DNA from 4 places in the Streptomyces sp. NPDC057424 genome. Region 3 is predicted to be linked to each of the others. Evidence: riboswitches for the same ligand, from Rfam matches in the RefSeq annotation. Region 3 holds a riboswitch; each other region holds the start of a gene.

Region 1 (7,712 bases), on a different contig from region 3:
CGCTCACCGGCGTACAGCACGGACAGCGTGCCGCTGCACTCCGACGCCCGGGTCCGGGCCAGCTGCCCGACGAGCCGCGTGATCCACTCCTGTGCGAACCGGTCCCGGCGGCCGGTCCTGCGGTACTGCGCGGACTTCCACTCCATGAGCGTGCGCAGCGCGCCCGGGTCGCGTTCGTCGAACACGAACCGCAGTTCCCCGGCCTGCCGGCCCAGCCTGCGCTCCTTGGCCAGGGTGGTCCTCAGGAACTTCGGTGACTGCGCACGCAGCACCGACTCGTACGTCTCGTAGCCCTTCTCCACGTCGATGACGTAGGTGGCGTGCTCCTCGGCCGCGTACCGGACGAACAGCCGCTGCCCGGCCTCCAGGTTGTCGAAGACGAAGCTCGACACCGAGCAGGCCTTGAGCAGTTCGCCCGTCCGAAGGTCCAGGCCCGGCCGCAGGATCGCGCCCTGTGCGTCCGAGACGCCGAGCCCGATCGCCCGGCCCTGCCCCAACCGGCCCCGCTCATAGGGCAGGAAGCCGGCCGGCTCCGGCCCCTCGTACACCACCGCGACCCGGGCTCCCGGCCTGACCCGGCCGACGGCTTCGGTGAACTCCGGCTCCATGAAGGGGTTGCGCGGTGTCGCGGAGGCCGCGCGCAGGGCACGCCAGCGCTCCCTCTCCCCTTCGCCGAGCTCCCCGGGCCCCGCCACGCGAATGCGCCCACTGCTCAACCTGACCCCCCGATCAAGTCCCCCCTGGACACTTGGAAGGTACCGCTCGATGCGGCCTCACGGGTAGGTAGCGGAGCATGTTGTTGCCAACTGGTGCAGAGGCCTTCAACCGGGCAATCGGTGTCCGTCGTGCGATGAAACGAAGGGCCGCGCTGTCCGTATTCTCTGATCATGGCCGCACCCATCGCATATTCACTCATCGCCACCGATCTGGACGGGACGCTGCTGCGCGGCGACGACACCCTGTCCGACCGGTCTCTCGCCGTGCTCGCGCGGGTGGCGGACGCCGGCGCCCAGCATCTCGTGGTGACGGGCCGGCCGGCGCCGAGAGTGCGGCCGCTCCTGGACGACCTCGGCGCCACGGGGCTCGCGGTGTGCGGGCAGGGCGCGCAGGTGTACGACGCCGGCGCGGACCGGTTGCTGTGGTCCATCACGCTGGACCGGGAACTGGCCGAGACCGCGCTCGGCAAGATCGAGGCCGAGGTGGGGCAGGTGTACGCGGCGGTCGACCAGGACGGGGTCGACGGGCTCACGCTGATCGAGCCGGGCTATCTGATGCCGCACCCGACCCTGCCCGCCGTACGGGTCGACCGGCGTGACGAGCTGTGGGGCGAACCCATCAGCAAGGTGCTGCTGCGCCATCCTCACCTGTCGGACGACGAGTTGGCGGCGACGGCGCGCTCGGTGGTCGGCTCGCTGGCGACGGTGACGATGTCGGGGCCCGGCACGGTCGAGCTCCAGCCGTGCGGGATCACCAAGGCGACGGGCCTGGCGCTGGCCGCCGAGCATCTGGGTTTGTGGCCGGCGGACACCATCGCCTTCGGCGACATGCCCAACGACATCCCGATGTTCGACTGGGCCGGCCACGGCGTCGCGATGGCCAACGCCCATCCCGAACTCAAGGCCGTGGCCGACGAGGTCACCCTGTCGAACGAGGACGACGGCATCGCCGTCGTCCTCGAGCGACTGCTGGGCGGGAGGGCTCAGTACGGGCCGTTGACGTTGTCGATCGAGCCGTAGCGGTCGGCCGCGTAGTTGCAGGCCGCGGTGATGTTGGCGACCGGGTCGTACGGGTCCCACGACGTGCCGTCCACGTGGTAGGCCTGGAAGGTCGGGTCGATGGTCTGGAGCAGGCCCTTCGACGGGGTGCCCTTGGCGGCGTTGGAGTCCCAGTTGTTGATCGCCTGGGGGTTGCCGGACGACTCGCGCATGATGTTGCGGTGGATGCCGTCGTAGGAGCCCGGGATCCCCTTCTGCGCCATGATGTCCAGCGCCTCGCGGATCCAGCCGTCCAGGTTGTTCGTGTAGGTCTTCGCGGAGGCCTGGGTGGCCTTGGCGACGCCGCCGGCGGGCTTCGCGGCCGGCTTGGCGGGGGCGGACGACTTGGTCGCCGTCTTCTTCGCGGCGTCCGTCTTGGTGGTCTTCACGGTCAGCTTCAGACCCGGGTGGATCAGCTTCGGGTCGTCGCCGACGGCGGCGCGGTTGTCCTTGTAGAGCTGCTTCCAGCCGCCCTGGACGTCGTACTTGTCCGCGATGCGGTAGAGCGAGTCGCCCTTGGCCACGGTGTGCGTACGGGACGTGGCGGGCTGGGCCGCCTGCGGCACGGACTGTGCGGCGGCGGGTGCGCTCTGGGGCTCGGCGGCGCTCGCGTGGGTGGCGCCGAGGAGCGGAAGGGTGAGTGCGGCTCCGCCGGTGCCGGCGGCGATGAAGCCTCGGGTCAGCGGGTTGGTCCGGGGGCGGCGGTGCTTGCCTCGTGCGGCCATGGCGATGTTCCTCTCCGGCGCCTGCGAGGTGAGCTGTCGGGTTCGGGCCGGGAGGTGCCCGGCCGCGTACGGCGCTGTGCCGTGCGCGGCTTCACCCCGAGCCGTGCCGCTGTGCGGACCGGCGACTTACCTGGGTCCCCCGCTCCTGCCCTGCGTGAGTGAGTCGGTTCCTGTGGGGAGTCCGGGCGGCGGCAGGATTAGGCGTCCGCCGGACAGGCCGGGAACGTATGCGAGAGCACATGTCGGGAACAAGCACCTCAGTCACATATCGCGCGGTTGACCTTGGTCGGGAGTGTTTGAACCGCTTGATCCTTTGCCGGAGCCAAGGCTCAACTGGCGTTCGGGGGAAGGCGGTACGGGCCGGGGCCGAGGTGCGGCGGAAAAGGGGAGCAAGTGATTCAACTCACTGATCACGAGCCCGTGGGGCAATTTCGGCCAAATGGAATTGACTTACCCATCACGGCAAATCGTGCATAGTTCGCCACCTATGGGTAAGTCGATAAATATCTGTTCTTATAGGTTGATCGAAAACATAACGGTCGTGATCGGATACCACCCGGCCTGTAACCACGGGTGCTGGCGGTGATCGAAACGTGACCGGATACGCTGACTCGAGTGAGGGCAGCGACCTATCGACAATCCGCGTAATCACCGGCAGACACAGCAGACAGGAGACCCCTCGTGACCGACGTCGGGCCGTTCGGGCTGAGCGTGCGGGACCAGGCTCTGGAAGCCGATGTCCAGGCCGGACTGGCGGCTGTCGAAGAAGGCTTGCTCGAGGCCACCAAGAGCGAGGTGCCCTTCATCACGGAGGCCGCCCAGCACCTGGTGCGGGCCGGCGGCAAGCGGTTCCGCCCGCTGCTCGTGATGCTCTCCGCCCAGTTCGGTGACCGGTACGCGCCCGGGATCGTCCCGTCGGCCGTCGTCGTGGAGCTGACGCACCTCGCCACGCTGTACCACGACGACGTCATGGACGAGGCCGCCGTGCGCCGCGGCGTCGCGAGCGCGAACACCCGCTGGGGCAACTCCGTCGCGGTCCTCACCGGAGACTTCCTCTTCGCCCGCGCCTCGCACATCCTGGCCGACCTCGGCCCGGAGGCCGTGCGGGTGCAGGCCGAGGCGTTCGAACGCCTGGTGACCGGCCAGATCCTGGAGACGGCCGGACCACAGGACGGCCGGGACCCCGTCGAGCACTACCTGGACGTGCTGGGCGGCAAGACCGGCTCGCTGGTCGCCGTGTCGTGCCGGTTCGGCGCGATGATGTCCGGCGCCGACGAGACGACCGTGGACGTCCTGACCCAGTACGGCGAGCGGCTCGGCGTCGCCTTCCAGCTCGCGGACGACGTCCTGGACATCGCCTCCGACTCCCACGAGTCCGGCAAGACGCCCGGCACCGACCTGCGCGAGGGCATCCCCACCCTGCCCGTGCTGCGGCTGCGCGAGCGGGCGGCCCGGCTCGGGCTCGCCGAGGACGTCGCGCTGTGCGCGCTGCTCGACTCCGACCTCACCGACGACGCCCGGCACGCCGAGGCCCTCCGTCTGCTGAGGGCCCACCCGGCCCTGGAACAGGCCCGGCGGGACACCGTCCGCTACGCCCAGGACGCCCGCTCGGCGCTGGCACCCCTGCCGGAGTGCACCGCGAAGACGGCTCTCCTGGAGCTGTGCGACGCGGTGGTGCACCGGGCCGGCTAGCACGCTCTTCCCGTACGACCCCTACGGGTCGGGGGAGAAGCCGACCTCCCGTGTCATACCCCAGCAGTACACGGAGTTGAGTCCGGGGTCTGACGTATCTCCCTGGCCGATTTGGTCAGATGGACACCACGGAAACACCACTCCTCACCTGTTCGGGTGAGAATGGCGGCTCAGGGACGAGTGCGTGGACGACAAGGACGGCCGCCGCCGACCACGGAGGTAGGGCACACATGGCACCGTACGCATCCGACGACAGCACGACCGCCGGGGAAGCCGACGAGCAGCGCTCCGGGCGGCGCACAGCCGCGCGGTACCTCGTCCCGGTCACGGTGGTGGGGGTGGCGGCCGCGACGATCGGGCTGGTCCCCGCACTCGCCGACTCCGGCGACCCCGACCTCCCGGAGATCACCGCCCAGCAGCTCATCGAGAAGATCGCCGAGTCGGACGTCCAGCAGCTGTCCGGCACGGTGAAGATCAGCACGGACCTCGGCCTGCCGAACCTCGGCGGCCTGGAGTCCGGCCTGCTGTCCGGCGCCGCGAGCCGGGGCGAGGGCGGCTCCTCCGCCGAACCGACGGCCAAGCTCACCGAACTGGCCTCCGGCACCCACACCCTGCGCGTCGCCGCCGACGGCCCCGACCGGCAGAAGCTGTCGCTGCTGGAGAACGCCGCCGAGTACAGCCTCATCCACAACGGCAAGGACGTCTGGGGCTACGACAGCAAGTCCAACGAGGTCTACCACGGCACCTCCTCCGAGAGCCCGGAGCGCGGCAAGGACCAGCAGCCGCCCGCCACGCCGAAGGACTTCGCCGAGGAGGCCCTGAAGGCGGTCGACGACACGACCTCCGTGACCGTCGACGGCACCGCCCAGGTCGCCGGCCGGGACGCCTACAAGCTGCTCATCAAGCCGAAGCAGTCCGGCTCGACGGTCGGCGCGATCACCGTGGCCGTGGACGCGAGGACCGGCATGCCGCTGAAGTTCACGCTGACCCCGGCGAGCGGCGGCACGGCCGTCGTCGACGCGGGCTTCACGAAGGTGAGCTTCGCCAAACCGGCCGCCTCCACCTTCGACTTCACCCCGCCCAAGGGCGCGAAGGTCACCGAGGAGAAGGATTCCGGCACGGACTTCGGCACGGCGCCCGGCAAGGACTCCGGCAAGGGTGAGGCACCAGGCCACGCCCCGAAGGCAGGGGGCCACTTCGGCAAGGGACTCGGCGGCCCCGACGGCATGAAGACCATCGGCGAGGGCTGGAACGCCATCGCCACCTTCGACACCGGCGGCGAGGGCGTGCCCTCCGGCGGGGCCGGCGGCGACCTCGGCGGCTTCATGGACTCGCTCGGCGACAAGGTCCACGGAAAGTTCGGCTCGGGCACGGTCTTCTCGACCCGCCTGGTCAACGCCCTCATCACCGACGACGGCAAGGTATACGCGGGTCTGGTCACCAAGGACGCGCTCGTGAAGGCGGCCGACGCCGGGAAGTGAGTCCGGCAGGCGTACGGGGCGTCGAGAGAACGAGGAAGCCGATGGGCGAGCCGTCCGCCACCAGACCGGAGCAGCGGGACGCGCGGGCCGAAGCCGGGGAACCGGTCATCGCCACCCGCGCGCTCACCAAGCGCTACCGCGGCGGGCAGCTCGCCGTCGACGGCCTCGACCTGACCGTTCCGGCGGGCAGCGTCTTCGGCTTCCTCGGCCCCAACGGATCCGGCAAGACCACCACCATCCGCATGCTGATGGGCCTCATCGAGCCCACCTCCGGCACGGCCCGGGTCCTGGGGCAGCCCATGCCCCGGGCCGCCCGAGCCGTGCTGCCGCACGTCGGCGCCCTCATCGAGGGCCCGGCCCTTTACGGCTTCCTCTCCGGCCGCGACAATCTGATCCGCTACGACAGCGCCGACCCGGCCGCCGACCCGCGCACCCGGCGGGCCCGGGTCGCCTCGGCCCTGGATCGGGTGGGCCTGACGGCCGCCGCGGGCAAGAAGGCCAAGGCGTACTCGCTGGGCATGAAGCAGCGCCTGGCTCTCGCGGCCGCGCTGCTCCAGCCGCGCCGGCTGCTCGTGCTCGACGAGCCGACCAACGGCCTGGACCCGCAGGGCATGCGCGAGATCCGCACCCTGGTGAGGGAGCTGGCCTCGGACGGCACGACCGTCTTCCTCTCCTCCCACCTCCTCGACGAGATCGAGCAGGTCTGCACGCACGCGGCCGTGATGGCGCAGGGCCGGCTGATCACGCAGGGCCCGGTCGCCGAGCTGTCCGCCGGTGTGCGCGGCCGGCTGGTGGTGACCACGCCGGACCCGGCGGAGGCGGCCCGGGTGCTGAAGGCGCAGGGCGTCGCCGACGTGGTCGTCACCGAAGGCCACGTGACCGGCGAACCACCGGAGTGCGACCTCGCGGAGGTGAACGCCGCGCTGGTGACGGCCGGGGTCCGGGTCCGCGGCTTCACGGTCGAACGGGCCTCGCTGGAGGACGCGTTCGTGGCGCTGACCGGGGAGGGCTTCGATGTCGCGGGCTGAAGTCGCGGAATCCGTACGGCCGGCGAGCCCGCTGTGGACCTTCGGGCTGCTGCGCAACGAGCTCGTCACCACCTTCCGGCGCTGGCGCACGCTCGCGCTGCTGGCCGTGCTGGCGGCCGTGCCCGTCCTCGTCGGCATCGCCGTCAGGATCGAGACGGGTGACGGTGCGTCGCCCGGCGGCGGGGGCGGCGGGCCGGCCTTCATCTCGCAGATCACCAACAACGGCCTGTTCCTGGTCTTCACCGCCCTGGCCGCCACGCTCCCGTTCTTCCTGCCCATGGCGGTCGGGGTCGTCGCGGGCGACGCGATCGCCGGCGAGGCAGGCTCCGGCACGCTGCGCTATCTCCTGGTCGCCCCGGCCGGCCGCAGCCGTCTGCTGCTCACCAAGTACGCGACGGTCGTGATCTTCTGCCTGGCCGCCACGCTCGTGGTCGCCGTCTCGGCGCTGACGGTCGGCGCGCTGCTCTTCCCGCTCGGGGACCTGACCACCATCTCCGGTACGCGGATCGGCTTCGCCGAGGGCCTGGGCAGAGCCCTGCTGATCGCCCTGGCCGTCGCCGCGTCACTGATCGGCGTCGCCGCGCTCGGCCTGTTCGTGTCCACCCTGACGGCCAGCGGCATCGCGGCGATGGCGACGACGGTCGGCCTGCTGATCACGGTCCAGATCCTCGACCAGATCCCGCAACTGCACGCCCTCCAGCCGTACCTCTTCTCCCACTACTGGCTGTCCTTCGCCGACCTCATGCGCGAGCCGGTCTACTGGGACGAGCTGGCCAGGAACCTCGGGCTCCAGGCCCTGTACGCGGTGGTGTTCGGGTCGGCGGCGTGGGCGCGCTTCACGGCGAAGGACATCACCTCCTAGCCACGCTCGTACAGGAACCGGGCGGGCGGTGCCTCCTGCTCGAAGAAGGTCTTGGCGCGGGTCAGTGCCGCGTCGTCGGTCAGCACGTCACCGGGCTTGCTGCCGTTGCCGAGCAGCACCCCGCCGAAGCGCATCCCCATGTACGCGGCGGAGTTGTGGAGCGTTCCGAC
Region 2 (7,712 bases), on a different contig from region 3:
TTGAGGCCGTCGCGTGCGTCCGGCAGGGCGCGGGAGTAGATGACCGAGTACGCGTACTCGAGGAAGGAGCCCTGCATCTCGTCGACGACGTCGATGTCGAGGATCCGCTCCTCGTACGAGTCGTCGGGCGGCGGGGTCTTCGTGCTGCGGCGGGCCATCGCTGCCGGCTCCTCCTGTTACTGGTCACTCGCCTATGGGGCGTTCATGTCGGGGACGAGACGTCGACCGTACCCAGCCCTTCGGGCCTCCGCGCGCTCGCCCTCTCGTCTCGACCGCCCCTGCGGCTCGCTCATGCTGCTGCGATCCGGATCTGACGCCGACCATTGTGGACCGCCGCACTGACAACCGGGACCAGGACCCGGTCCGGGGCACCTGTCACGCAGTCGGTCCCAGGTGGGCCGCCGGGAACTTCACCAGGGCCTCGCACGCTTGCATACAGTGGCAGGACCGGCAGGAATCCGCGGTCTGAACAACCGCTCCGCGAGCGAAGGGACGTACATGCCCATGGGTCACACGGCCACAGCCCAGGCAGGCTCCGGGGGCCTGACAGCGACCGAGCACCGCCTGGCCAACGGCCTGCGCGTGGTGCTCTCCGAGGACCACCTGACCCCGGTCGCGGCGGTGTGCCTCTGGTACGACGTCGGCTCACGGCACGAAGTCAAGGGACGTACTGGCCTGGCTCACCTTTTCGAGCACTTGATGTTCCAGGGTTCCGCCCAGGTCAAGGGCAACGGGCACTTCGAGCTCGTCCAGGGCGCGGGCGGCTCGCTGAACGGCACGACCAGCTTCGAGCGCACCAACTACTTCGAGACCATGCCCGCCCACCAGCTGGAGCTCGCCCTCTGGCTGGAGGCCGACCGCATGGGCTCGCTGCTGGCCGCGCTCGACGACGAGTCGATGGAGAACCAGCGGGACGTCGTCAAGAACGAGCGCCGCCAGCGCTACGACAACGTCCCCTACGGCACCGCCTTCGAGAAGCTGACCGCCCTCGCCTACCCGGAGGGCCACCCCTACCACCACACCCCGATCGGCTCGATGGCCGACCTGGACGCGGCGACCCTGGAGGACGCGCGCGCCTTCTTCCGCACCTACTACGCGCCGAACAACGCGGTGCTCTCCGTGGTCGGCGACATCGACCCGGAGCAGACCCTCGCCTGGATCGAGAAGTACTTCGGTTCCATCCCCGGTCACGACGGCAAGCCCGCCCCGCGCGACGGCTCGCTGCCGGAGACCATCGGCGAGCAGCTGCGCGAGGTCGTCGAGGAGGAGGTCCCGGCGCGCGCCCTGATGGCCGCCTACCGGCTGCCGCACGACGGCACGCGCGCGTGCGACGCGGCCGACCTGGCCCTCACCGTCCTCGGCGGCGGTGAGTCCTCCCGTCTCTACAACCGGCTCGTGCGGCGCGACCGTACGGCCGTGGCGGCCGGATTCGGCCTGCTGCGGCTCGCCGGGGCGCCCTCGCTGGGGTGGCTGGACGTGAAGACGTCCGGTGACGTGGAGGTTCCGGTCATCGAGACGGCCATCGACGAGGAGCTCGCCCGGTTCGCCGAGGAGGGCCCCACGGCCGAGGAGATGGAACGCGCCCAGGCCCAGTTGGAGCGCGAGTGGCTGGACCGGCTCGGCACGGTCGCGGGCCGCGCCGACGAACTGTGCCGGTACGCCGTGCTGTTCGGCGACCCGCAGCTCGCCCTGACCGCCGTCCAGCGTGTGCTGGAGATCACGGCGGAGGAGGTCCAGGAGGTCGCCAAGGCCTGCCTGCGGCCCGACAACCGCGCGGTGCTCGTCTACGAGCCCGTCGCCGACGAGGACGCCACCGAGGACACCGCAGCCGCGGCCGGCGACGAGAACGAGGAGGCGGCCAAGTGACCGAGCTCGCCACGATGGACTTCCACCCCCGGCCGCAGGCGGGCGACCCCCGGCCGTGGGCCTTCCCCGCCCCTGAGCGCGGCACGCTCGACAACGGCCTGACGGTGCTGCGCTGCCACCGCCCCGGCCAGCAGGTCGTCGCCGTTGAGGTGCTGCTGGACGCCCCCCTGGAGGCCGAGCCGGCCGGCCTCGACGGTGTGGCCACGATCATGGCCCGGGCTTTCTCCGAGGGCACCGACAAGCACTCCGCCGAGGAGTTCGCCGCCGAACTCGAGCGCGCGGGCGCCACCCTCGACGCGCACGCCGACCACCCCGGCGTACGGCTCAGCCTGGAGGTTCCGGCCTCCCGGCTGACCAAGGGGCTGAACCTGATCGCCGACGCCCTGAGGGCGCCCGCGTTCGCCGACAGCGAGGTCGAGCGGCTGGTCAACAACCGCCTCGACGAGATCCCGCACGAGCTGGCCAACCCCTCCCGCCGTGGAGCCAAGGAGCTCTCCAAGGAGCTGTTCCCGGCGGACTCGCGCATGTCGCGGCCCCGGCAGGGCACCGAGGAGACCGTCGCGGCGATCGACTCCGCGGCCGTACGCGCCTTCTACGAGAAGCACGTCCGCCCCGCCACGGCCACCGCCGTGGTCGTCGGCGACCTCACCGGCATCGACCTCGACGTGCTGCTCGGGGACACGCTGGGCGCCTGGACGGGCTCCTCGGCCGAGCCGCGCCCCGTGCCGCCGGTGACCGCCGACGACACCGGCCGTGTCGTCATCGTGGACCGCCCCGGCGCCGTCCAGACGCAGCTGCTGATCGGCCGGATCGGCCCGGACCGGCACGACCGCGTGTGGCCCGCGCAGGTGCTCGGCACGTACTGCCTCGGCGGCACCCTCACCTCCCGCCTGGACCGCGTCCTGCGCGAGGAGAAGGGCTACACCTACGGCGTACGGGCCTTCGGCCAGGTCCTCAGGTCCGCCCCGGACGGTACGGGTGCCGCGATGCTCGCCATCAGCGGTTCCGTCGACACCCCCAACACCGGCCCCGCTCTGGAGGACCTCTGGACGGTGCTGCGCACCCTCGCCGCCGAGGGGCTGACCGACGCCGAGCGGGACGTCGCCGTGCAGAACCTGGTCGGCGTGGCGCCGCTGAAGTACGAGACGGCGGCGGCGGTCGCGAGCACGCTGGCCGACCAGGTCGAGCAGCACCTGCCCGACGACTACCAGGCCACGCTGTACCGGCAGCTCGCCGCGACCGGCACCGTGGAGGCCACCGCGGCGGCCGTGAGCGCCTTCCCGACGGACCGTCTGGTGACCGTCCTCGTCGGTGACGCCGCGCAGATCAAGGCGCCTGTCGAGGCCCTCGGCATCGGCGAAGTCACCGTCGTCGCCGCCGAGTAGCGGCACGCGCGCAGGGGCCCTGGTTGTCTTCTAAGGCACCAGGGCCCCTTTATGCCCGAATTTGCTATGGAGGTTGCCTGTCTGCCCTGTGGGATGCGCTACAAAAGCCGGGATCCGTTTGGGAATTGAAACCGGCGCCGCTTAGCGTCATCCGGGCTGTTCGTCAGGCAGTGCGCCGCACCCGCGGCACCGGACAGTCATCGCCGAGTCCCCGTACGGCGCGAGCCAGGGGAGCCGGGGACCCACCGCAGTCCCTGGGGTGAATCGGACGCCCGCGCGAGTCGCGAGGGAGTCCGTAGGAGACCTTCCTGCTCCGAACCCGTCAGCTAACCCGGTAGGCGAGAGGGAAGGAAAGGACCAGCCACCACATGGCGTTCACTCGCGCCACCGGGAAGCACCGTCGTCCCAGCAGGATCCAGCGCGGCACCGCCCGCGCGGCGGGCGTCGCGGCCCTCGCCACCACCGGCGTGATCGGCACCGTGGCGGCCCCCGCGGCCTTCGCCGCCGAGCCCAGCGCCGAGCAGACCGGCCTCACCCCGGTCGTCACCATGGGCGACACCGCGGCCCAGCAGATCGACGCCCAGGCCCTCGCGCAGCAGCACGCCGCCGACGAGGCCGCCGCGAAGCAGAAGGCCGAGGAGGCCGCCCGCAAGCGGGCCGCCGAGCTGGCCGAGAAGGCCAAGGAGGCCGCCGAGAAGGCCCGCGAGGCCAAGGAGCGCGCCGCTCGTGAGGCCGAGCGCAAGCGCCTGAACACCTTCGTGTCCCCGATCTCCGGCTCCTACGTGTCCACCAGCTACAAGGCCAGCAGCGGCCTGTGGTCCTCCGGCAGCCATACCGGTGTCGACTTCCACGCCGCCAGCGGCACCTCGGTCCACGCGGTCGGCGCGGGCACCGTCGTCGAGGCCGGCTGGGGTGGCTCCTACGGCAACCAGATCGTGATCAAGATGAACGACGGGACGTACACCCAGTACGGCCACCTGTCCTCCGTCGGCGTCTCGGTGGGCCAGCAGGTCACCCCCGGCCAGCAGATCGGCCTGTCCGGCGCGACCGGCAACGTCACGGGCCCGCACCTGCACTTCGAGGCCCGTACGAGCCCCGAGTACGGCTCGGACATCGACCCGGTCGCCTACCTCCGCTCGCACGGCGTCAGCGTCTGACCGGAACCTCTCCGCTGTCCCCGAAGCCCCGGCTCCCCGAGCCGGGGCTTTCGGCGTGTGCGGCCGTCCGCTGTCCAAAAAATATCCATGGATTCCCGCCTGGCGTCGGAAATTCCGGCTCATTGCAATAGAGTCACGGAACGCGCGCCGTTCGTCGGCGTTTCACGGGGATTAAGCGGAGGTCGGTCATGCGTATTCCCGCGCACTCGGTGTGCACGGCCATCCGGGACGACATCGTCGCGGGTGTCCACGCACGCGGCAGCCGGCTCACCGAGGAACTCCTCGCGCGCCGCTACGGCGTCTCGCGGGTGCCCGTCAGGGAAGCGCTGCGCACCCTGGAGGCCGAGGGCTTCGTGGTGACCCGCAGGCACGCGGGCGCGTGCGTCGCCGAACCCACCGAGCAGGAGGCCGGCGACCTGCTGGAGATGCGCATGCTGCTGGAGCCGCTCGGTGCGGCCCGCGCCGCCCAGCGCCGCACCGAGGCGCATCTGAAGGTCCTGCGCGGCCTGGTCCGGCTGGGCCAGGAGCGGGCCCGCCGGGGCAACAGCGAGGATCTGCGCTCTCTCGGCGGCTGGTTCCACGAGACGCTCGCCCAGGCTTCCGGCAGCCCCGCGCTGACCTCGGTGCTCACCCAGCTCCGCCACAAGATCGCGTGGATGTACGCGGTGGACGCGCCGGTCAGCCCGGTGGAGTCCTGGACGGAGCACGGCGCGATCGTGGACGCGGTGGCGCGCGGGGACAGCGAGCGGGCGCGGGCGGTCACGGCGCTGCACACCGAGCGCGCGACGGGCGCGCACCGCCTGCGCTTCGGCTCCGCCGGGGAGCGCACCGAGCGTGTGAGGAACTCGCAACATCCCGTAAACACGGCGAGCCTGCGGCATTAACACGGCAGCCGTATACAATGAGCAGCTAATTCGCAGGGCTCTGTCTCCCCTGCCCGGAAACAGGGAATTCCTGAATTCTCGCCGGTTGCCGACCGGGAATGGCGAAGGGCCCGCCCGGTGAATTCGGACGAGCCCTTCGCTGTGCGCCGGATCGGACGCTCGGGAAATCAGACGGTCTCGGGCAGTTCCTCGAGACCCTCGGAGACCAGCTTCGCCAGCCGGTCCAGGGCGGCGTCCGCGCCCTCGGCGTCGGAGGCGAGGACGATCTCCTCGCCCCCCTGGGCGCCGAGGCCCAGGACGGCCAGCATCGAGGCCGCGTTGACGGGCTTGCCGTCAGCCTTGGCGATCGTCACCGGGACGCCTGCGGCCGTGGCGGCTCGGACGAAGATGGAGGCGGGGCGGGCGTGGAGGCCCTCGGCCCAGCCGACGTTGACGCGGCGCTCAGCCATGTGTTGCTGCCCTTCGGTGTTCAGGGTTGTCTAGACCAGTTTCCCATATCGTGAAGCCCACCTGGAGCGGTCCTCGCGTTCCACTCCAGGGGTGCCGTCGGGTCGCGGCCTCGACCCCACTGACGCCCTCCACAGACTGCCTCGCGCCGCTGCCGGACGCTAGCCGTACTCTGGGGCCCATGCAGACCTCGCCGGACCGGCACGAGTATCCCGCCCACTGGGAAGCCGACGTGGTGCTGCGCGACGGGGGTACCGCGCGCGTCCGGCCCATCACCGTTGATGACGCCGATCGCCTGGTCAGCTTCTACGAGCAGGTCTCCGACGAGTCGAAGTACTACCGCTTCTTCGCGCCGTACCCTCGCCTGTCCGCCAAGGACGTCCACCGCTTCACGCACCACGACTTTGTGGACCGGGTGGGACTCGCGGCCACGGTCGGCGGCGAGTTCATCGCCACCGTACGCTACGACCGGATCGGCGCCGACGGAACGCCCGCGTCCGCACCCGCCGACGAGGCCGAGGTCGCCTTCCTCGTGCAGGACGCCCACCAGGGTCGCGGGGTCGCCTCCGCGCTGCTCGAACACATCGGCGCCGTCGCCCGCGAGCGCGGCATCCGCCGCTTCGCCGCCGAGGTGCTGCCCGCCAACACCAAGATGATCAAGGTGTTCACGGACGCCGGCTACACCCAGAAACGCAGCTTCGAGGACGGCGTCGTCCGTCTGGAGTTCGACCTCGAACCCACCGACCGCTCCCTCGCCGTGCAGTACGCGCGTGAACACCGCGCCGAGGCGCGCTCCGTGCAGCGTCTGCTCGCTCCCGGCTCGGTCGCCGTCATCGGCGCCGGGCGCACGCCGGGCGGCGTGGGCCGCAGCGTCCTCCGCAACATCCGGGACGCCGGGTACAGCGGCCGTCTGTACGCGGTGAACAAAGCCCTCCCCCAGGGGCAGCAGGAGCTCGGCGGGGTGCCCGCCCACCGCTCCGTGCGGGACATCGACGGCCCGGTCGACCTCGCGGTCGTCGCCGTACCGGCCGAGCACGTCCCCGAGGTCGTCACCGAATGCGGCGAGCACGGCGTGCAGGGGCTGGTCGTGGTGTCCGCCGGGTACGCCGAGAGCGGCCCCGAAGGGCGCGAACTCCAGCGCGCACTCGTGCGGCAGGCGCGCACGTACGGCATGCGGATCATCGGCCCCAACGCCTTCGGCATCATCAACACCTCCCCGCGAGTACGGCTCAACGCCTCCCTCGCCCCCGAGGTGCCGCGCCCCGGCCGCATCGGCCTGTTCGCCCAGTCCGGCGCCATCGGCATCGCCCTGCTGTCCCGGCTGCACCGGCGCGGCGGCGGCGTCACGGGCGTGACCGGTGTCTCCACCTTCGTCTCCTCCGGCAACCGCGCCGACGTCTCCGGCAACGATGTCCTGCAGTACTGGTACGAGGACCCCGACACCGACGTCGTCCTCATGTACCTGGAGTCCATCGGCAACCCCCGCAAGTTCGCCCGGCTCGCCCGCCGGACCGCCGCGGCCAAGCCCCTGGTCGTCGTCCAGGGCGCGCGGCACGGCGCCGCCCCCCAGGGGCACGCCGTACGGGCGACCCGGCTGGCGCACGCGACCGTCTCGGCGCTGCTGCGGCAGGCAGGCGTCATCCGCGTCGACACCATCACCGAGCTGGTGGACGCCGGCCTGCTGCTGGCGCGCCAGCCCCTGCCCGCCGGCCCCAGGGTGGCGATCCTGGGCAACTCGGAGTCGCTCGGACTGCTCACGTACGACGCCTGCCTCGCCGAAGGCCTGCGGCCGCACCCCCCGCGGGACCTGACCACCGCGGCCTCGGCTGCGGATTTCCACGCCGCCCTGTCCCGCGCCCTGGCCGACGACCGGTGCGACGCCGTCGTCGTCACCGCCATACCGTCGGTGGGGGAGGGCTCGGTCGGTGACGCGGCTCTCGCGGAGGCCCTGCGCTCGGCATCGGCCGCGGCAC
Region 3 (7,712 bases):
GCGCCGAGCACCCGCACGTCCTTCACTCCGGGCAGGTCCGAAGCCACCGAGAGCCCGTCCCGCAGGCCCGTCTCGATCCGCTCGACCTCCGCGCGCCACTCCTGCCCTAGCAACAGCTCGATCGAGGCGCAGGCCACCGCCGCCGCCAGCGGGTTGCCCATGAAGGTGGGGCCGTGCGCGAGCACCGGCACCTCGCCCCGCGAGATGCCGTCAGCCACCCGTGCGGTGCACAGGGTCGCCGCCATCGTCACATAGCCGCCGGTCAGCGCCTTGCCCACGCACATCACGTCCGGTGTCACGGCCGCGTGCTCCGCCGCGAACAGCGCGCCCGTACGGCCGAAGCCGGTCGCGATCTCGTCGAACACCAGCAGCACGTCATGCGCGTCGCACGCCTCGCGCAGCACCCGCAGATACGCGGGGGAGTGGAACCTCATCCCGCCCGCGCCCTGCACCACCGGCTCGACGATCACCGCGGCGAGCTCGTCCGCGTGCTGCGCGATCAGCGACCGCAGGTGCTCGGCGTACGCCTCCTCGTACTCCGCCGGGGGCGGGTCGGCGAACACCTGACGCTGCAGCACCCCGGTCCACAGGCCGTGCATCCCGCCCTCGGGATCGCACACCGACATCGGCTGCCAGGTGTCGCCGTGGTAGCCGCCGCGCCAGGTCAGCAGCCGCTGCTTGCCGGGACGGCCCAGCGAACGCCAGTACTGCAGGCACATCTTGACCGCGACCTCGACCGACACCGACCCCGAGTCGGCGAGGAAGACATGCTCCAGGCCCTCGGGTGACATGTCGACAAGGAGCTTCGCCAAGCGCACGGCGGGCTCGTGGGTGAGCCCGCCGAACATCACGTGGCTCATGCGCCCGAGCTGCTCGCGCGCGGCCTCGTTCAGCACCGGGTGGTTGTAGCCGTGGATCGCCGACCACCAGGACGACATCCCGTCGACCAGCTCTCCCGAGCCGCCGGCGAGCCGCAGCCGCACCCCGCTCGCCGACTCCACGACCAGCGGTTGCTGCCGCCCGGGCATCGGGCCGTAGGGATGCCACACATGCCGCCGGTCGAGCTCCAGCAGTTCGGAGACGGCCGGCTCAGGCATTGGGCGCGAGGTCCGTCCCGGTGCCCCGGCGGCGCACGGCGACCAGGTCGGTCCGGGGTTCGGCGCCGACAGGGGGGCCGGCGACCTGCGGCTCTTCGCCGGAGCCGCACGCCCCGCCGCCGTCACCGCAGACTCCGCCACCGTCGTGGCAGCCTCCGGCCCGGTGCTCCGGAAGCGTCACCCGGTCGGTGCCCTCCACCTCGAAGCCGGCGTCCGCGATCATCTCGAGGTCGGCCTTGCCGGCCTGGCCCTCGCTGGTGAGGTAGTCGCCGAGGAAGATCGAGTTGGCCAGGTGCAGGGCGAGCGGCTGCATCGTGCGCAGATGGACCTCGCGCCCGCCGGCGATGCGCACCTCGACGTCGGGACAGACGAACCGTGTCATCGCCAGGATCCTGAGGCACCGCTGGGGGGTTAGGTTCCATTCCTTGCCGAGCGGGGTGCCCTCGAACGGGATCAGGAAGTTGACCGGAACCGAGTCCGGGTCCAGCTCACGCAGCGAGAAGACGACGTCCACCAGGTCCTCGTCCGTCTCGCCCATGCCGGCGATCAGCCCGGAGCAGGCGGACAGACCGGCCGCGTGCGCCTTCTGCACGGTGTCGACGCGGTCCTCGTACGTGTGCGTGGTGGTGATCTCGCCGTACGTCGCCTCGGACGTGTTGAGGTTGTGGTTGTAGGCGTCGGCGCCGGCCTCGCGCAGGCGCTCCGCCTGGCCGTCGGAGAGCAGTCCGAGGCAGGCGCACACCTCGACGCCCTCGTTGTTGTCCTTGATCGTCTTGATCGTCTCGGAGACCCGGTCCACGTCCCGGTCGGTCGGGCCGCGCCCGCTGGCCACCAGGCACACCCGCTTGGCCCCTCCGGCCACACCGGCCGCGGCCGCGTCGGACGCCTGGTCGGGCTTCAGCCAGGTGTACTTCAGGATCCCGGCCGTCGAACCGAGCCGCTGCGAACAGTAGGAGCAGTCCTCGGGGCACAGGCCGGACTTGAGATTGACGAGATAGTTCAGTTTCACCCGTCGGCCGAACCAGTGCCGGCGCACTTTTCCGGCCGCGGCCACCACATCGAGCAGGTCGTCGTCGGACGTCGCGAGGACGGCCAGTGCCTCGTCGCGGGTCGGCAGCTCGCGCCGAAGCCCCTTGTCCACCAGCGTGTTCAGCAGGTCCATGAGAGCCGATCCTGTCCTACGGACCCGCTCCGGGCCAAGGAGAGTTCGTACAACAGAGTCGCTTCGAGGTGTGGGTATTGCCACACAGTGACCTGCTGGAGGTCCCGCTAGTGTCTGTGCACTGCCTACAAATTCCCCGGAGGACCCCCCCATGGCGTTCGGCTGGATCGACGAGCAGGCGGAGCTGCGCGCCCGCGCCGGACTCGTACGGACTCTGCGACCCCGTCCGGCCGATTCGCCGCTCCTCGACCTGGCGAGCAACGACTACCTCGGGCTGGCCCGCCACCCCGAGATCACCGAGGGCGCGGCCCGGGCCGCGCGGACCTGGGGCGGCGGCTCGACGGGTTCCCGGCTCGTCACCGGCACCACCGAACTGCACGCCGAACTCGAGCGGGAACTGGCCGATTTCTGCGGCTTCGAGGCAGCCCTCGTCTTCTCCTCCGGCTACGCCGCCAACCTCGCCGCGGTCACCGCCCTGGCCCCGCACGGCTCCCTGATCGTCTCCGACGCGGGCAACCACGCCTCGCTCATCGACGGCTGCCGACTGGCCCGCGGCACCACCCAGGTCGTGGCGCACGCCGAGCCGGACGCCGTGCGCAAGGCGCTGGCAACCCACGAGGGCACGGCGATCGCCGTGTCCGACACGGTCTTCTCGGTCGACGGCGACGCGGCTCCGCTCACCGCGCTGGCCGAGGCCTGCCGGGAGCACGGCGCCGGGCTGGTCGTCGACGACGCCCACGGCCTGGGCGTCCTCGGCGACGGCGGCCGCGGCGCCCCGTACGCGGCCGGGCTCGCGGGCGCCGGCGACGTGGTCGCGACGGTCACGCTGTCCAAGTCGCTCGGCAGTCAGGGCGGTGCCGTCCTCGGCCCCGCCCGGGTCGTCGACCACCTGGTCAACGCCGCCCGGACGTTCATTTTCGACACCGGACTCGCCCCCGCGGCGGCGGGAGCGGCCCTGTCGGCCCTGCGGTTGCTGCGCCGCGAGCCGGAACGGGCGGCACGGGCCCGCGCGGTGGCGGGCGAACTGCACGCACGCCTGACCGCCGCGGGTCTGGAAGCGGTACGTCCGGACGCCGCGGTGGTCTCGGTGCGGGCGCCCTCCCCCGAGGACGCCGTGCGCTGGGCGGCGCAGTGCCGCGCGGCGGGCCTGGCCGTGGGCTGCTTCCGGCCCCCTTCCGTGCCGGACGGCATCTCACGGCTCAGGCTGACCGCCCGCGCGGACCTGACCGGTCAGCAGATGGAACGCGCTGTACGGCTGATCGGCGAGGCGCGGCCATGAGTCGGCGTGACACGGCCGTGCGTCGCACGACGACGGCCTGATCGAACGCGGTTACATGCGGTCCACCCCGGCCGCGAACGCGGCCCAGCTCCCCGGGGAGAAGAGCAGCGCGGGTCCGGCCGGGTCCTTGGAGTCGCGCACGGCGAGCAGTCCGGCCCAGGGCGGGGCGCCCGGACACGCGGTCTCGACGCAGTTGTTCGCGCCGGTGCTGTAGCTGCTGCGCAGCCACCGCACACCGTGCAGCTCGATGCTTGAGGGGACATGACGAGGCAGTGCACGCATGGTGCCTCCTTACGCGCCGGCGGCTGTCCCGGCGATGAAATCCAACGAGTCCTCGGGCGAAAGGGCGTGGATCTGAAGGGCGTTGAAGGCCTCCGTGTAGGCCTGGAGGTCTTCTTTCCGTTCGAGGTAGAGGCTACTCGTCAAGTGGTCGAGAACAACCACATCCAGATCAGAAGTGCTCGAAAATGACAAGATAACGAAAGGGCCGGTGACGCCGATGTGCGCCCCGGCAGCGAACGGCAGTACCTGGAGGCGTACTTGGGGCAGCCGGGCCGCCTCGACCAGCCGCTCCAGCTGGCGGGCCATGACCCCGGGCCCGCCCACCTCCCGCCGCAGCACCGCCTCGTCCAGGACGGCGCTGAGACTCAGCGGGGGATCCGCGCGCAGCACGTCCTGCCGGGCCAGCCGCACCTCGACCAGCGTGTCGAGCCGGTCCTCGGGGAGCCCCTCCACCGCGGCCCGCGTCACCGCACGCGCGTACTCGGGCGTCTGCAGCAGGCCCGGGACGACGGTGGTCTCCAGTGTGCGCATCGCGCCGGCCTGGGACTCCAGGCTGATGAAGTCCCGGTAGGTCGGCGGCAGTACCCCGCGGTAGGCGTGCCACCAGTGGTGCCGGCCGCCGCTGTCCTCGGAGCCCGCCAACACCATGAGCAGTTCGCGAAGCTGGGAGTCTGCCACGCCGTAGGCGTCGAGAAGTAACCGCACATCGGCCGGTTTCACCCCGCTCGTGCCCGTCTCGATCCGGCTGACCTTGGACTGGTGCCAGCCCACCAGCCGGGCCGCCTCACCGCTCGTGAGCCCCGCAGAGGTACGCAGCGCACGCAGTTCGGCGCCCAGTTTCCGGCGGCGCACCGCGGGACCGTGCTGCATGGGCACCTCCTTACTCCTTCCGAGCCACCCAAATACGGTCTCGCGTCGCAGAGTTCACCGCTTTGAGCGACAGATATATGCATATCTTGGTGGATCGCCGTCCTTCAGGGGTGTTCTGGTGGCAGTCTGGCGACGAAGCACCAGTCCGGGACCGTACTCGAACCATCCGCTCCGTGTCGGGCTGCGGTCCCGTGGGAAAGGGACGACGTCGCCATGGCAGACCATCTGGAAGCATCCGTCACTCTGCCGAGCGATCCCGCCTCGGTCTCCGCAGCGCGTGCCTACGTGGTGGGCACGCTGGCGGAGTGGGGCCTGCCGGCGGACACGGAAGTGTCCGACACCGTCCGGCTCATCATCTCCGAACTCGCCACCAACGCCGTCCAGCACACCTTCGGTCAGTCGCCCACGTTCACCGTGGACGTCGTGCTCGACCGCGACGAGCACCTGCGCATCGGTGTCACGGACGGCCACCCGCGCTTCCCCAGACGCCTGCCCGCAGCCGTCCAGCAGGACAACGGCCGCGGCCTGGTCATCATCCGCTGGCTGACCGCGGAATGCGGCGGCAGGCTCCGCATCCGACCCACCCGTGAAGGCGGCAAGACCATCTCGGTCGAACTCCCCTGGGCCGTCCCGGTCCAGCCGGTGACGACGGCGGTCCAGCAGGAGCCGTAGTCACACGGAGCAGGATCCGGAAGAACTCCCCGGCGCGTGCCCTCCGCGCAGCCCGGCCCGCGCGACCCACATCCGGGCCATCCGCACGGCTGCGACGCCCGTGCCGAGCCTCATGACCCACCGGGGGCCCGCGGCCGTCACCGGTGCCGTGCCGGCGCCTCCCGGTGTGCTGCCGCCCCTCGCAGCCCTGACGGCTGCCTGACGGTGCGCCGCAGCGGCGCCGGGATCCCGACGTCGCTCCGGCCCGGCTGCTCCTCGGCGGGCTCCCCGGTGCCGTCCGCCTCGCGGCGCAGCCCCGCCCGCCGCACCAGCCGCGGGAGCAGCCCCCACAGGCCGACGCAGACCAGGAAGGTCGCGGCGCCCGCGGCGATACCACCGGTCCGGCCCGTGGTCACGTCGACCACCAGCAGCACGGAACCGCTGAACGCGAACACCAGCACGCTCAGGCCGGTGCTGGCCAGGCGCGAGGAAACCCGCACGATGCGGGGCTTGGCGCCCTGCTGGAAGAGAGAGCGGTGCAGTGCGGCCGGCGCGGTGAAGAGCGCGGCGGCGAGGACCGCGAGCAGCAGCGTGACGACGTAGGTGACGCGCTGGACCGTGTCGAGGTCCTCGAAGCGCGACGTGAAGGCCAGCGACAGCAGGAAGGCGAAGAGGATCTGCACGCCCGTCTGGGTGACGCGCAGTTCCTGGAGCAACTCGACGAAGTTGCGGTCGGCGCGCTGCAGCGGAGTCTCGTTGCGCGCGGTGCAGGGACGGTGCTCGGCCATGGGGTCGCGGGTATCCATGTGAGCCCGTGTCACGCTCCGGCATGCGGCGGCGCGTCGGGGCGCCGCCGCACGCCGGGCGGATCACTTCACGCGCCCGTACCAGACGCTCTTGGTCCAGATCTTCTGCAGTCGCACCACGTCCCCGCTCTTCGGGGAGTGCCAGAGCTTGTTCTTACCCGCGTAGATACCGACGTGGTACACGTTGCTGCCCGAGTGGAAGAACACCAGGTCTCCCGCCTTGCGGTTCTTGGCGGAGATGTGGCGCGTCTTGTTGTACTGCTGGGCAGCCGTGCGGGGGAGCTTCTTGCCGGCCTTCTTGAACGAGTAGAGCGTGAGCCCGGAGCAGTCGAACCGGTGCGGACCGGTGGCCCCGTACTTGTACGGTGAACCCTTCTTCGAGGCCGCGATCTGGAGTGCCTTGGTCGCCGGCGTGGCTGCCGCGGCATCCGAGGCGAAGCCGGGCGCCACTATCGAGCCGCCCACCGCGGCGATGGTGAGCGCCGAGGCCGTGCCGGCCCGGGCCATGAGCGACGGGACACGATTGAGCGCAGTCATGCGCAACCCTTCGTCAGCCGCCTGTGAAGGATGACCTGTCGGATTCGGGCTGGCGAAGTTGCCCGGCCGCTGACGCGGCTTCACCCCAAGGGCTGCTCGGATCCGGTCATGGCGTGACCGTCCCGGCGACCCGTCGTGCTTGGGTCCTCCACTCCTGCCGATCCACTCCTGTCGACCGGTCATCCGGGCGGCGGCAGGACTCGGCGTCCGCCCGGATCGCCCCGCCACAGCGGCGGGGGCTTGTCGTCAGACAGGGATCTTGGCTCATGGCTGTCCGGATTTCCCAACGGAACCGGGGATTTGTGTTGTTACTCACCACTCACCCGTTCGGGTGGACACGTGTGCGTTCGAGCCACTGTCCACGGGTTCGCGCATCGCCGGACCAGCAGCGGAATGCCCCATTCCGTCCGAGGGCTAAGCGTGTTGCGCAACCGGAACGGTCCCGAAATCGGTCTCCCGCCTACTCCGAACAGGGGTACGTCTTTTGGTCCGTTTCAACTCAGGTCCGGACGCTCCGCCAACGGGGCGGGCGTCCGGACCGACGCTTCCGCGTCAACTGACGGACTCCGGGGGCAGGGTGAGGCGGGACGTGCGCCGTTCGCCGTCCAGCACCCGTAGCGCCCGGGCCAGGGTGCCGGAGTGCAGCTCCGTCTCGCCCCGCTGGTGCATCAGGGCCAGCGCGTCACGCAGCGCGGTCGCCTTGCCGACCAGGGCCTGGGCGGCGCGCAGCCCGCGGTAGGCGTCGCCGTCCTGGGCCGGGTTGATACGGCCGAGCAGGTCGACGACCTCGAGGTAGCGGTCGATCAGCTCCGCCTCGGCGCGCGTCAGGGCGGGCAGCGGCGGCAGTTCGGGCGGGAGCACCAGGGCCTCACTGCCCGGTCGGCGGGGCCAGGGTGGCCTTGCGGCCGGGGATGATCCCGTCCACCAGGCCGTACTCCACCGCCTCCCGGGCGGTGAGGATCTTCTCCCGCTCGATGTCCTTGCTCACCTGCTCCCGGGTGCGGCCCGTGTGCTGGGCGAGCATCTCC
Region 4 (7,712 bases), on a different contig from region 3:
GCCTGCGAACTGGCCGAGCGCTGCCCCCCGTCGGACACGGCGTTCAGCGTGGGCGCGGTCGTGGTCGCCGCCGACGGCACCGAACTGGCCCGCGGCCACTCCCGCGAGGCCGGCGACCCGGTCGGGCACGCCGAGGAGGCGGCCCTCGCGAAGCTCGACCCGGCCGACCCGCGCCTGCCCGGCGCGACGGTGTACAGCAGCCTCGAGCCGTGCGCCCGCCGCGCCTCCCGCCCCGCCCCCTGCGCCCGGCTGATTCTCGACGCGGGCGTACGACGGGTCGTCACGGCCTGGCGCGAGCCGGACACCTTCGTGACGGACGCGGACGGCAGCGGCCTGCTGGCGGCCCAGGGAGTGGAGGTCGTCGTCCTCCCCGAGCACGAGGAGCGGGCCAAGGCCCCGAACCGCCACCTGCCGGGCTGAGTGCGGGCCGAACGGCCCAGCAGATCCTGCGTCCGGACCGCTGCCCGGGTCACGCTGCCTCCAGGGCCAGGACGAGAGCGGCGGAGGCGGCAGCCATGAGGTCAGCGGGGCGACGACGGACTCCGGCACTGCTCCTCGTGCCCCTGCTCACCGCGCTCGCCCTCCTCGCCTCCGCCTGCCAGGCCGGCGACCCGGACGCCCGCACCATGGGCCCGGCCCTGCCCTCCGGCGCGGCGTTCACCCACCCCGGCGTCCTCGTCGACCGGGAGCAGCTGGACGCCGTACGCGAGCACGTCACCGCCGGGCGGCAGCCGTGGCTGAAGGCGTACCTCGCCATGCGGGACAGCGCATACGGCTCGTACCGCTACCGGGCGAAGCCGTACGAGACCGTCGTCTGCCCGGCCGGTGACCTGAAGGGCCGGGGCTGCGCCGAGGAGCGCGCGGACGCCCTGGCCGCCTACACCCAGGCCCTGCTCTTCACCGTCACCCGGGAGCGGCGGCACGCCGTGAAGGCCAGGGAGATCATGGACGCCTGGTCGGCCACGCTGCGCCGGCACACCGGGGAGAAGGCCGCGTTGCAGGCCGGCTGGACCGGGTCGGTCTGGGCCCGGGCCGCGGAGATCGTGCGGCACACCCGCGGCGCGGGCTGGCCGGCCGAGCGGGCACGGGCCTTCGAGGACATGCTGCGCACCGCCCACCTTCCCCGAGTCGCCGCGTCGGATCCGGACTTCACCGGCACGTGGGACCTCGTGGCGACGGACGCGGTCATCTCCGTGGCCGTCTTCCTCGACGACCACCGGGCCTTCGGCCACGCTCTGGAGCGTTTCCGGGAGCGTGTGCCCGCCTACTTCTACCTGGAGGAGGACGGGCCCGTGCCGCTCACCGTGCCCGGCTCCGGCGTGGACGGCCCGCAGCGGATGGCGTCGTACTGGTTCGGGCAGACCACGTACCGCGACGGCGTCTCCCAGGAGACCTGCCGCAGCGTCCGGCACGTCGGCGCCTCGCTCGCCGCCACCGCCCACATCGCCGAGACGGCCTGGCACCAGGGCGTCGACCTCTACGGCGAGACCGAGGACCGGCTGACGGCCGCGCTCACCCTGCACGCCCGCCACGAGCTGGGCGGACGCGTGCCCGGGTGGCTGTGCGGTGGCCGGGTCGAAGGGAAGCTCGGACCCGGTCTGGAGGTTGCCCTCCACCACCTGGAGGGGCGGCGCGGCCGGCCCGTCCCCGCCGCACACAAGCTGGCCGTGCGGGCCCGGCCCGCCGGCACCGACGGCCTGTTCACCGCCTGGGAAACCCTGACCCACGCGGGCGCCCCGGCCGGCTGAGCGGAGGGTGTGCACGAGCTGTCCCGCGGATGGCGTACACTGGAGTCACAACGACGCGGGGTGGAGCAGCTCGGTAGCTCGCTGGGCTCATAACCCAGAGGTCGCAGGTTCAAATCCTGTCCCCGCTACTGAAGGCCGAGGGCCGGAATCCAAAAGGATTCCGGCCCTCGGTGCATTTCCCGGCACCCCATTACGGTCGGTGAGTGAACCACCCCGTTCCGCATAACAACTGACACACCGTCAAAACTCGTCCGTCACATGCGCAGCGGTCAACTCGTCCGGTTTGAGCCGGTCATGGCAGGTAAGTCCGCGCGAAAAAGGTTAATGATCAAGTGGAATCGCTGGAATACCCCTCGCGCGTCTATTAACGTTCGATAACGCAGCGCGGTCGTCCCAGCCGTCACAGAAGGCGGCTCCGTGCGCACGCGCCGAATCCCGAAAGGGAACCGGGGAACCACCACTTGGGGTGAATCGGGCGGATACCACCGTGGAAGCACGGCAGGTATACGCGCGTAGGAGACCTTCCTGCTCCGAACCCGTCAGCTAACCCGGTAGGCGAGAAGGAAGGAAAGGAGTACGCCCACGTGGCGTCCAACCGGCCTGCCCCCGCGGCCCCGTACGCGCCGAAGCGCGACATCGACACCTTCGGCTACGGCGGTCAGCGCACCGACGAGGGCCCGTTCCAGGAGTGGAACCCCACCGAGGAGTCCATCCGTCCCGTCCGTGGCCGGCATCGCGTCACCAAGCAGCGCGGCGGAGGTCTCGCCCGCAGCTCCACCGTCCTGGGCGTCGGCGTCATAGCCGCCGTGGGTGCCGGCGGCATGGCCAGCGCCCAGACGGGCAAGCCCCCGGTGTCCATCTCCGTTCCGGACCTGCCCTCGGTGGGTTCCCTCATCTCGGACGACGACACCCCCGAAGGTTCGGCCACCCCGCTCAGCAGCCTCGGCACCGCCACGGCGGACCCCGAGCAGAGCACCTCCGGCGCCGGTGCCGGCGAGGCACTGCGCGCCCGGATCATGGCCCAGGTCGAGCACCAGCAGGACCAGATCGAGACCAAGGCCGCCGAGGACGCCGCGGCCGCCGCCGAGAAGGCGGCAGCCGAAGCCGTCGCCAAGGCGGAGAAGGAAGCCAAGGCCAAGGCCGCCGAAGCCAAGAGGAAGGCGGAGGAGGAGGCCAGGAAGAAGGCCGAGGCCGAGCGGCTGGCCGCCCTCGCCAAGCAGTTCACGCTGCCGACCTCCTCGTACACCATCACCTCCAGCTTCGGCCAGGCCGGCGCCTACTGGTCCTCCGGCTACCACACCGGCCTCGACTTCGCCGCCCCCACGGGCACGCCGATCAAGGCCGTGCACAGCGGCACCATCACCGAGGCGGGCTGGAACGGCTCGTACGGCTACAAGACCGTCCTCACCCTCGATGACGGCACCGAGATCTGGTACGCGCACCAGTCCTCCATCGGCGTCAGCGTCGGCCAGAAGGTCAGCACCGGCGACGTCATCGGCCGTGTGGGCGCCACCGGCAACGTCACCGGGGCGCACCTGCACCTCGAGGTCCACACCGGTGGATCCTCCGGCGGCATCGACCCGATGGCGTGGCTGCGGGGCAAGGGACTGAACCCGTAAGCGGTACACGCCCGTTGAAGCACCGGCGGCCCTGACGGCGACCCCCCGACGTCAGGGCTCCCGGTTTTCCGGTGTGGTGTTCACGGGGACTTCGCGTCCGTTGCGGAATGAAGCCTTCCTGCAGGGGCGTTGACACGGAACATGACGTCCCTTCGCAAGCTCGGCTCTTCCGGCCTCAAGGTCTTCCCCCTCGCCCTCGGCGGCAACGTCTTCGGCTGGACCGCCGACGAGGACCAGTCGTTCGCCGTCCTCGACGCCTACACCGCCGCCGGCGGCAACTTCGTCGACACCGCCGACTCCTACTCGGCCTGGGTCGAGGGCAACCAGGGCGGCGAGTCCGAGACCGTGCTCGGCAAGTGGCTGAAGTCCCGCGGCAACCGCGCGGACGTCGTCGTCGCCACGAAGGTCAGCCAGCACCCCGAGTTCCGCGGCCTGTCCGCCGCCACCATCAAGGCTGCCGCCGACGCCTCCCTGCGGCGCCTCGGCACCGACTACATCGACCTGTACTACACGCACTTCGACCAGCCCGACGTGCCCGTCGAGGAGATCATCGGCGCGCTCGACACCCTCGTGAAGGCCGGGAAAGTGCGGCACATCGCCGCCTCCAACATCTCCGCCGAGCGGCTGCGGGCCTCCCTGGAGTTCTCCGACCGCGAGGGGCTCGCCCGGTACGTGGCCCTCCAGCCCCACTACAACCTGGTCTCCCGCGGCACCTACGAGGGTGAGCTCCAGGACCTCGCCGAGCGGACCGGCCTGGCCGCCGTGCCGTACTTCGCGCTCGCGTCCGGCTTCCTCACGGGCAAGTACCGGCCCGGCACGACCGTCGAGAGCGCACGGGCGGGGAGTGCGGCCGCGCACCTGGAGACCGAGCGGGGGCGGCGGGTGCTCGCCGCCCTCGACGAGATCGCCCGGGCGCACGAGGTGCCCATGGCCACGGTGGCGCTGGCCTGGCTCGCCGCCCAGCCGACCGTGACGGCGCCGATCGCTTCCGCGCGGACGGTGGAGCAGCTGCCCGCGCTGGTCGGCGTCGGCGAACTCACGCTCTCTCAGGCCGAGGTCACACGGCTGACGCAGGCCTCGGCCTGATCCCGACGACAGGCCCCTGGAACGGTGCTGGCCCAGCCGCGTCGTCCCGCCCGCAGGGCGGGCCCTGCGGCGTCCGGTGCGGCGAGCGGGGCCCCTGCTCGAAGAGCTTGGGGAAGCGTGCCGGGCGTCGCGACGGGGCGAGCGTCACCTGTCCGGGCACTAGGAGCGGTACGGGTTGTACGCCGGGTACGGCGCCGGCTGCGGGCCGTACCCGTACACGCCGTACACCGGCCAGGGCGGGGCCACCACCGGGACCGGAGGGGCGGTGATCCGCGCCGCGTGGTCCAGCGCGGGACGGGCCGCCTCCCGGCGCCGCCACAGCTCGCCGAGCAGTTCCCGCTCCCGCACCGCGAAGTCCGCCCCGGCGCGGCCCCGCCGGGCCCGGTGCCGCAGGAACGCCAGGGACGTCGCGTACGCCTCGTACCGCGCCACCTCCCGGGGCGCCGCCCTGCCCGCGTGGCGCCGGGCGTACTGGCGGGCGATCCGCCGGGCCCGCATCGAGCCCAGCGCGTACGGCTCCGCCGGGGCCAGCCAGCCGGCCACGGCGTAGGCGGGCAGCTCCGCCCGTATGGTCTTCAGTTCCCGCTGCCGCGTCCAGATCACCAGCCATGTCAGCAGCCCGAAGCTGGGCACCATGAACGCCGCGTACACGGCGAAGAACCCGTACTCGCCGAAGGCCGAGGAGCCGTTCCACATCGCGTGCATGCCCATCGCGAGCAGTAGCCCGAAGAGCGGGAACGCGACGCGGCGCAGGGGCCGGCGGTCCGCCGAGAGCGCGGCGATGCCGAAGCCGATGCCGGTGAGGACCGTGAACAGCGGATGCGCGAACGGCGACATGACGATGCGCACGAAGAAGGTCGCCGCGGTGACGGAGGCGATGCCCGTGCCGCCGGTCAGCTGGTCGGTGCCGAAGGCGGTGCCCAGGTAGAGGATGTTCTCCGTGAACGCGAAGCCGGTGGCGGTCACGCCGGCTACGACGACCCCGTCGACGATGCCGGTGAAGTCGCGCCGCCGGAAGAGGAAGACCAGGAGGACGGCCGCCGCCTTGGCCGACTCCTCGACCACCGGCGCTATCACGGTCGCGCCGAGGGTGTCCGCGCTGGACGGGTCCGCCGTCGCCGTCGCTATCCATCTCGTCGCGAAACTGTTGGCGACGATCGCTATCAGCGCCGCCGCGCAGGCCCCCCAGGCGAAGCAGAACAGCAGGTTCCGCCAGGGGCCGGGTTCGACCCGGTCGAGCCAGCGGAACGCGGCTGTCAGCAGGGGCACCGGGAGGACGGCCAGCCCCAGCCCGACCAGGAACCCCTCCGTGCCGGTCTCCTCGCGGACCAGGGCGAGGATGACGAGGCCGGATATGGCGAGGAGCGTGCTCAGCGCGCCGTAGCGCACCCAGGGGCGCTGCCACCAGTGGGCGTGCCGAGAGGAGCCGGCTGTGCCTGGGCCGGCGAGGGGTGCGCCGTCGGTGGGCCCGCTGGGGTACGACGGGTGCGGGAGGCTGGTGGCCACGGCATTGACCCTAACGACGGATGGGCGCTGTCCGCAGGCGGAAGAGGTGCCAGGGGTGGTCAGGCGCCGGCGGGGGGCTGGTCCACGTGCTGTACGCGGCGGAAGAGGAGGTCGTTCACGACATGTCCCTTGTCCAGTCCCTGGCCCTCGAAACGGGTCAGCGGACGGAAGTCGGGACGCGGCGCGAAACCGCCGTCCGCCTGCGTGTTCTCGAAATCGGGGTGTGCCGTGAGGACGTCGAGCATCTGCTCGGCGTACGGCTCCCAGTCGGTGGCGCAGTGGAGGACCGCGCCGGGCCCGAGGCGGGTGGCGGCGAGGCTGAGGAAGTCGGGCTGGATGATCCTGCGCTTGTGGTGCCGCTTCTTGGGCCACGGGTCGGGGAAGTAGACGCGCAGGCCACCGAGGCAGTCCGGGGTGAGCATCTCGCGCAGGAGGATGATCGCGTCGCCGTTGCCGACCCGGATGTTGGACAGGCCGTTCCGGTCGGCGAGATTGAGCAGGTTGCCCTGGCCGGGGGTGTGGACGTCGACGGCGAGGATGTTCGTGGCGGGGTCGGCCGCGGCCATCTGGGCGGTGGCCTCGCCCATGCCGAAGCCGATCTCCAGGACGACGGGGTTGTCGTTGCCGAACAGCTCGGGCAGGTCGAGGCGCCGGCTGCCGTCGATGTCGAGGCCCCACTTGGGCCACAGTCGCTGCAGGGCGTCCGCCTGACCGGCGGTGACGCGGCTGCGCCGAGGCTGGAAACTCCGGATGCGCCGCTCGAAGTGCGACCCGGCGGGGTCGGCCTTCGGCCCGTCGGGAAAACGCGGCTCTCCCTTGGCCCGGGTGCGCCGGACGGAGGGACCGGGGGTGTGCGGGTGCGGGGTTTCGGGGGTGTTCGCGGAGTCAGACACAGTGCCCCTGATTTTACGGCTGTGGTGTGGCGCGTACGGGCGGGTGGGTGGGTCGGGGCCGTGCCGGGGGTGTCCGTCCCCGGAACGGCGCGATGGGGTTGCGTGCCCACTGACTGTTCGTGGACGCGCCAATCGCTGCGGGGTCGACCCCCGGCACGTCCCCTCGCGTCGCCCAGCGGGTGCGGGTGCGGGTGCGGGTGCGGGTGCGGGTGCCTCGTGGCTTGTGCCCGCAGCGGCGTCCCGCCCTGCCGGGTCGCGGACCCGTCCGGCATCAGCAGCAGGCCTCACAGCGCGTTCAACGCCCTCCGTGCCACCTCCCGGCCGATCGGCAGGGACGCTGTGGCCGCAGGAGACGGAGCGTTCAGGACGTGCACCGTGCGAGGGCCCTCGCGGATCAGGAAGTCGTCGACCAGGGTTCCGTCCCGCAGTACCGCCTGCGCCCGCACCCCCGCAGCCGTCGGCACCAGGTCGTCCTCGGACACCCCGGGCAGCAGCCTGCCCACCGCATCCGTGAACGCCCTCTTGGACAGGGACCGCCGCAGCTCACCCGCCCCGTAGCGCCAGTGCCGGCGGGCGATCTGCCAGGAGCCGGGCCAGGCCAGGGTCGAGCCCAGCTCGCGCGGGCGGACCGTGCCCCACCCGTACCCCTCGCGGGCCAGTGCAGGGACCGCGTTGGGCCCGACATGGACACCCCCGTCGATGCCCCGCGTGAGATGCACCCCGAGGAACGGGAACGCCGGATCGGGCACCGGGTAGACCAGGCCGCGCACCAGCTCGGGCCGGGCCAGCTCGTAGTACTCGCCCCGGAACGGCACGATCCGGACGTCCGGGTCGCCCCCGGTCAGCCGGGCGATCTCGTC

The links. A riboswitch is a leader RNA that binds a small molecule or an ion and turns the genes downstream of it on or off. The one in region 3 is predicted to bind cyclic di-AMP.
Region 1: linked by a shared signal. The riboswitch ahead of ACFU3E_RS03155 (transglycosylase SLT domain-containing protein) and the one ahead of ACFU3E_RS24740 (C40 family peptidase) in region 3 are both predicted to bind cyclic di-AMP.
Region 2: linked by a shared signal. The riboswitch ahead of ACFU3E_RS14465 (M23 family metallopeptidase) and the one ahead of ACFU3E_RS24740 (C40 family peptidase) in region 3 are both predicted to bind cyclic di-AMP.
Region 4: linked by a shared signal. The riboswitch ahead of ACFU3E_RS11305 (M23 family metallopeptidase) and the one ahead of ACFU3E_RS24740 (C40 family peptidase) in region 3 are both predicted to bind cyclic di-AMP.

Annotation. Positions count from the first base shown of each region.
Region 1 covers NZ_JBHVCP010000002.1:206,297-214,008, reverse strand. Annotated here, with positions in the region: gene ACFU3E_RS03165 (GNAT family N-acetyltransferase) at 1-701, opposite strand, end outside; gene ACFU3E_RS03160 (HAD family hydrolase) at 888-1,736, shown strand; gene ACFU3E_RS03155 (transglycosylase SLT domain-containing protein) at 1,700-2,479, opposite strand; cyclic di-AMP (ydaO/yuaA leader) riboswitch at 2,485-2,658, opposite strand; gene ACFU3E_RS03150 (polyprenyl synthetase family protein) at 3,161-4,171, shown strand; gene ACFU3E_RS03145 (outer membrane lipoprotein carrier protein LolA) at 4,402-5,652, shown strand; gene ACFU3E_RS03140 (ATP-binding cassette domain-containing protein) at 5,694-6,680, shown strand; gene ACFU3E_RS03135 (ABC transporter permease) at 6,667-7,542, shown strand; gene ACFU3E_RS03130 (flavodoxin family protein) at 7,539-7,712, opposite strand, start outside.
Region 2 covers NZ_JBHVCP010000014.1:23,160-30,871, reverse strand. Annotated here, with positions in the region: gene ACFU3E_RS14480 (DNA topoisomerase (ATP-hydrolyzing) subunit A) at 1-158, opposite strand, end outside; gene ACFU3E_RS14475 (M16 family metallopeptidase) at 499-1,866, shown strand; gene ACFU3E_RS14470 (M16 family metallopeptidase) at 1,863-3,251, shown strand; cyclic di-AMP (ydaO/yuaA leader) riboswitch at 3,443-3,607, shown strand; gene ACFU3E_RS14465 (M23 family metallopeptidase) at 3,620-4,408, shown strand; gene ACFU3E_RS14460 (GntR family transcriptional regulator) at 4,597-5,292, shown strand; gene ACFU3E_RS14455 (HPr family phosphocarrier protein) at 5,460-5,741, opposite strand; gene ACFU3E_RS14450 (GNAT family N-acetyltransferase) at 5,921-7,712, shown strand, end outside.
Region 3 covers NZ_JBHVCP010000034.1:39,757-47,468, forward strand. Annotated here, with positions in the region: gene ACFU3E_RS24705 (adenosylmethionine--8-amino-7-oxononanoate transaminase) at 1-1,097, opposite strand, end outside; gene bioB (biotin synthase BioB) at 1,090-2,259, opposite strand; gene ACFU3E_RS24715 (8-amino-7-oxononanoate synthase) at 2,411-3,538, shown strand; gene ACFU3E_RS24720 (DUF397 domain-containing protein) at 3,590-3,820, opposite strand; gene ACFU3E_RS24725 (helix-turn-helix domain-containing protein) at 3,830-4,690, opposite strand; gene ACFU3E_RS24730 (ATP-binding protein) at 4,904-5,362, shown strand; gene ACFU3E_RS24735 (DUF6328 family protein) at 5,500-6,129, opposite strand; gene ACFU3E_RS24740 (C40 family peptidase) at 6,211-6,684, opposite strand; cyclic di-AMP (ydaO/yuaA leader) riboswitch at 6,688-6,900, opposite strand; gene ACFU3E_RS24745 (hypothetical protein) at 7,237-7,545, opposite strand; gene ACFU3E_RS24750 (ATP-dependent Clp protease proteolytic subunit) at 7,553-7,712, opposite strand, start outside.
Region 4 covers NZ_JBHVCP010000009.1:168,060-175,771, forward strand. Annotated here, with positions in the region: gene ACFU3E_RS11290 (dihydrofolate reductase family protein) at 1-420, shown strand, start outside; gene ACFU3E_RS11295 (alginate lyase family protein) at 558-1,748, shown strand; tRNA gene ACFU3E_RS11300 (tRNA-Met) at 1,803-1,876, shown strand; cyclic di-AMP (ydaO/yuaA leader) riboswitch at 2,165-2,321, shown strand; gene ACFU3E_RS11305 (M23 family metallopeptidase) at 2,333-3,367, shown strand; gene ACFU3E_RS11310 (aldo/keto reductase) at 3,509-4,453, shown strand; gene ACFU3E_RS11315 (PrsW family intramembrane metalloprotease) at 4,613-5,959, opposite strand; gene trmB (tRNA (guanosine(46)-N7)-methyltransferase TrmB) at 6,019-6,852, opposite strand; gene lhgO (L-2-hydroxyglutarate oxidase) at 7,137-7,712, opposite strand, start outside.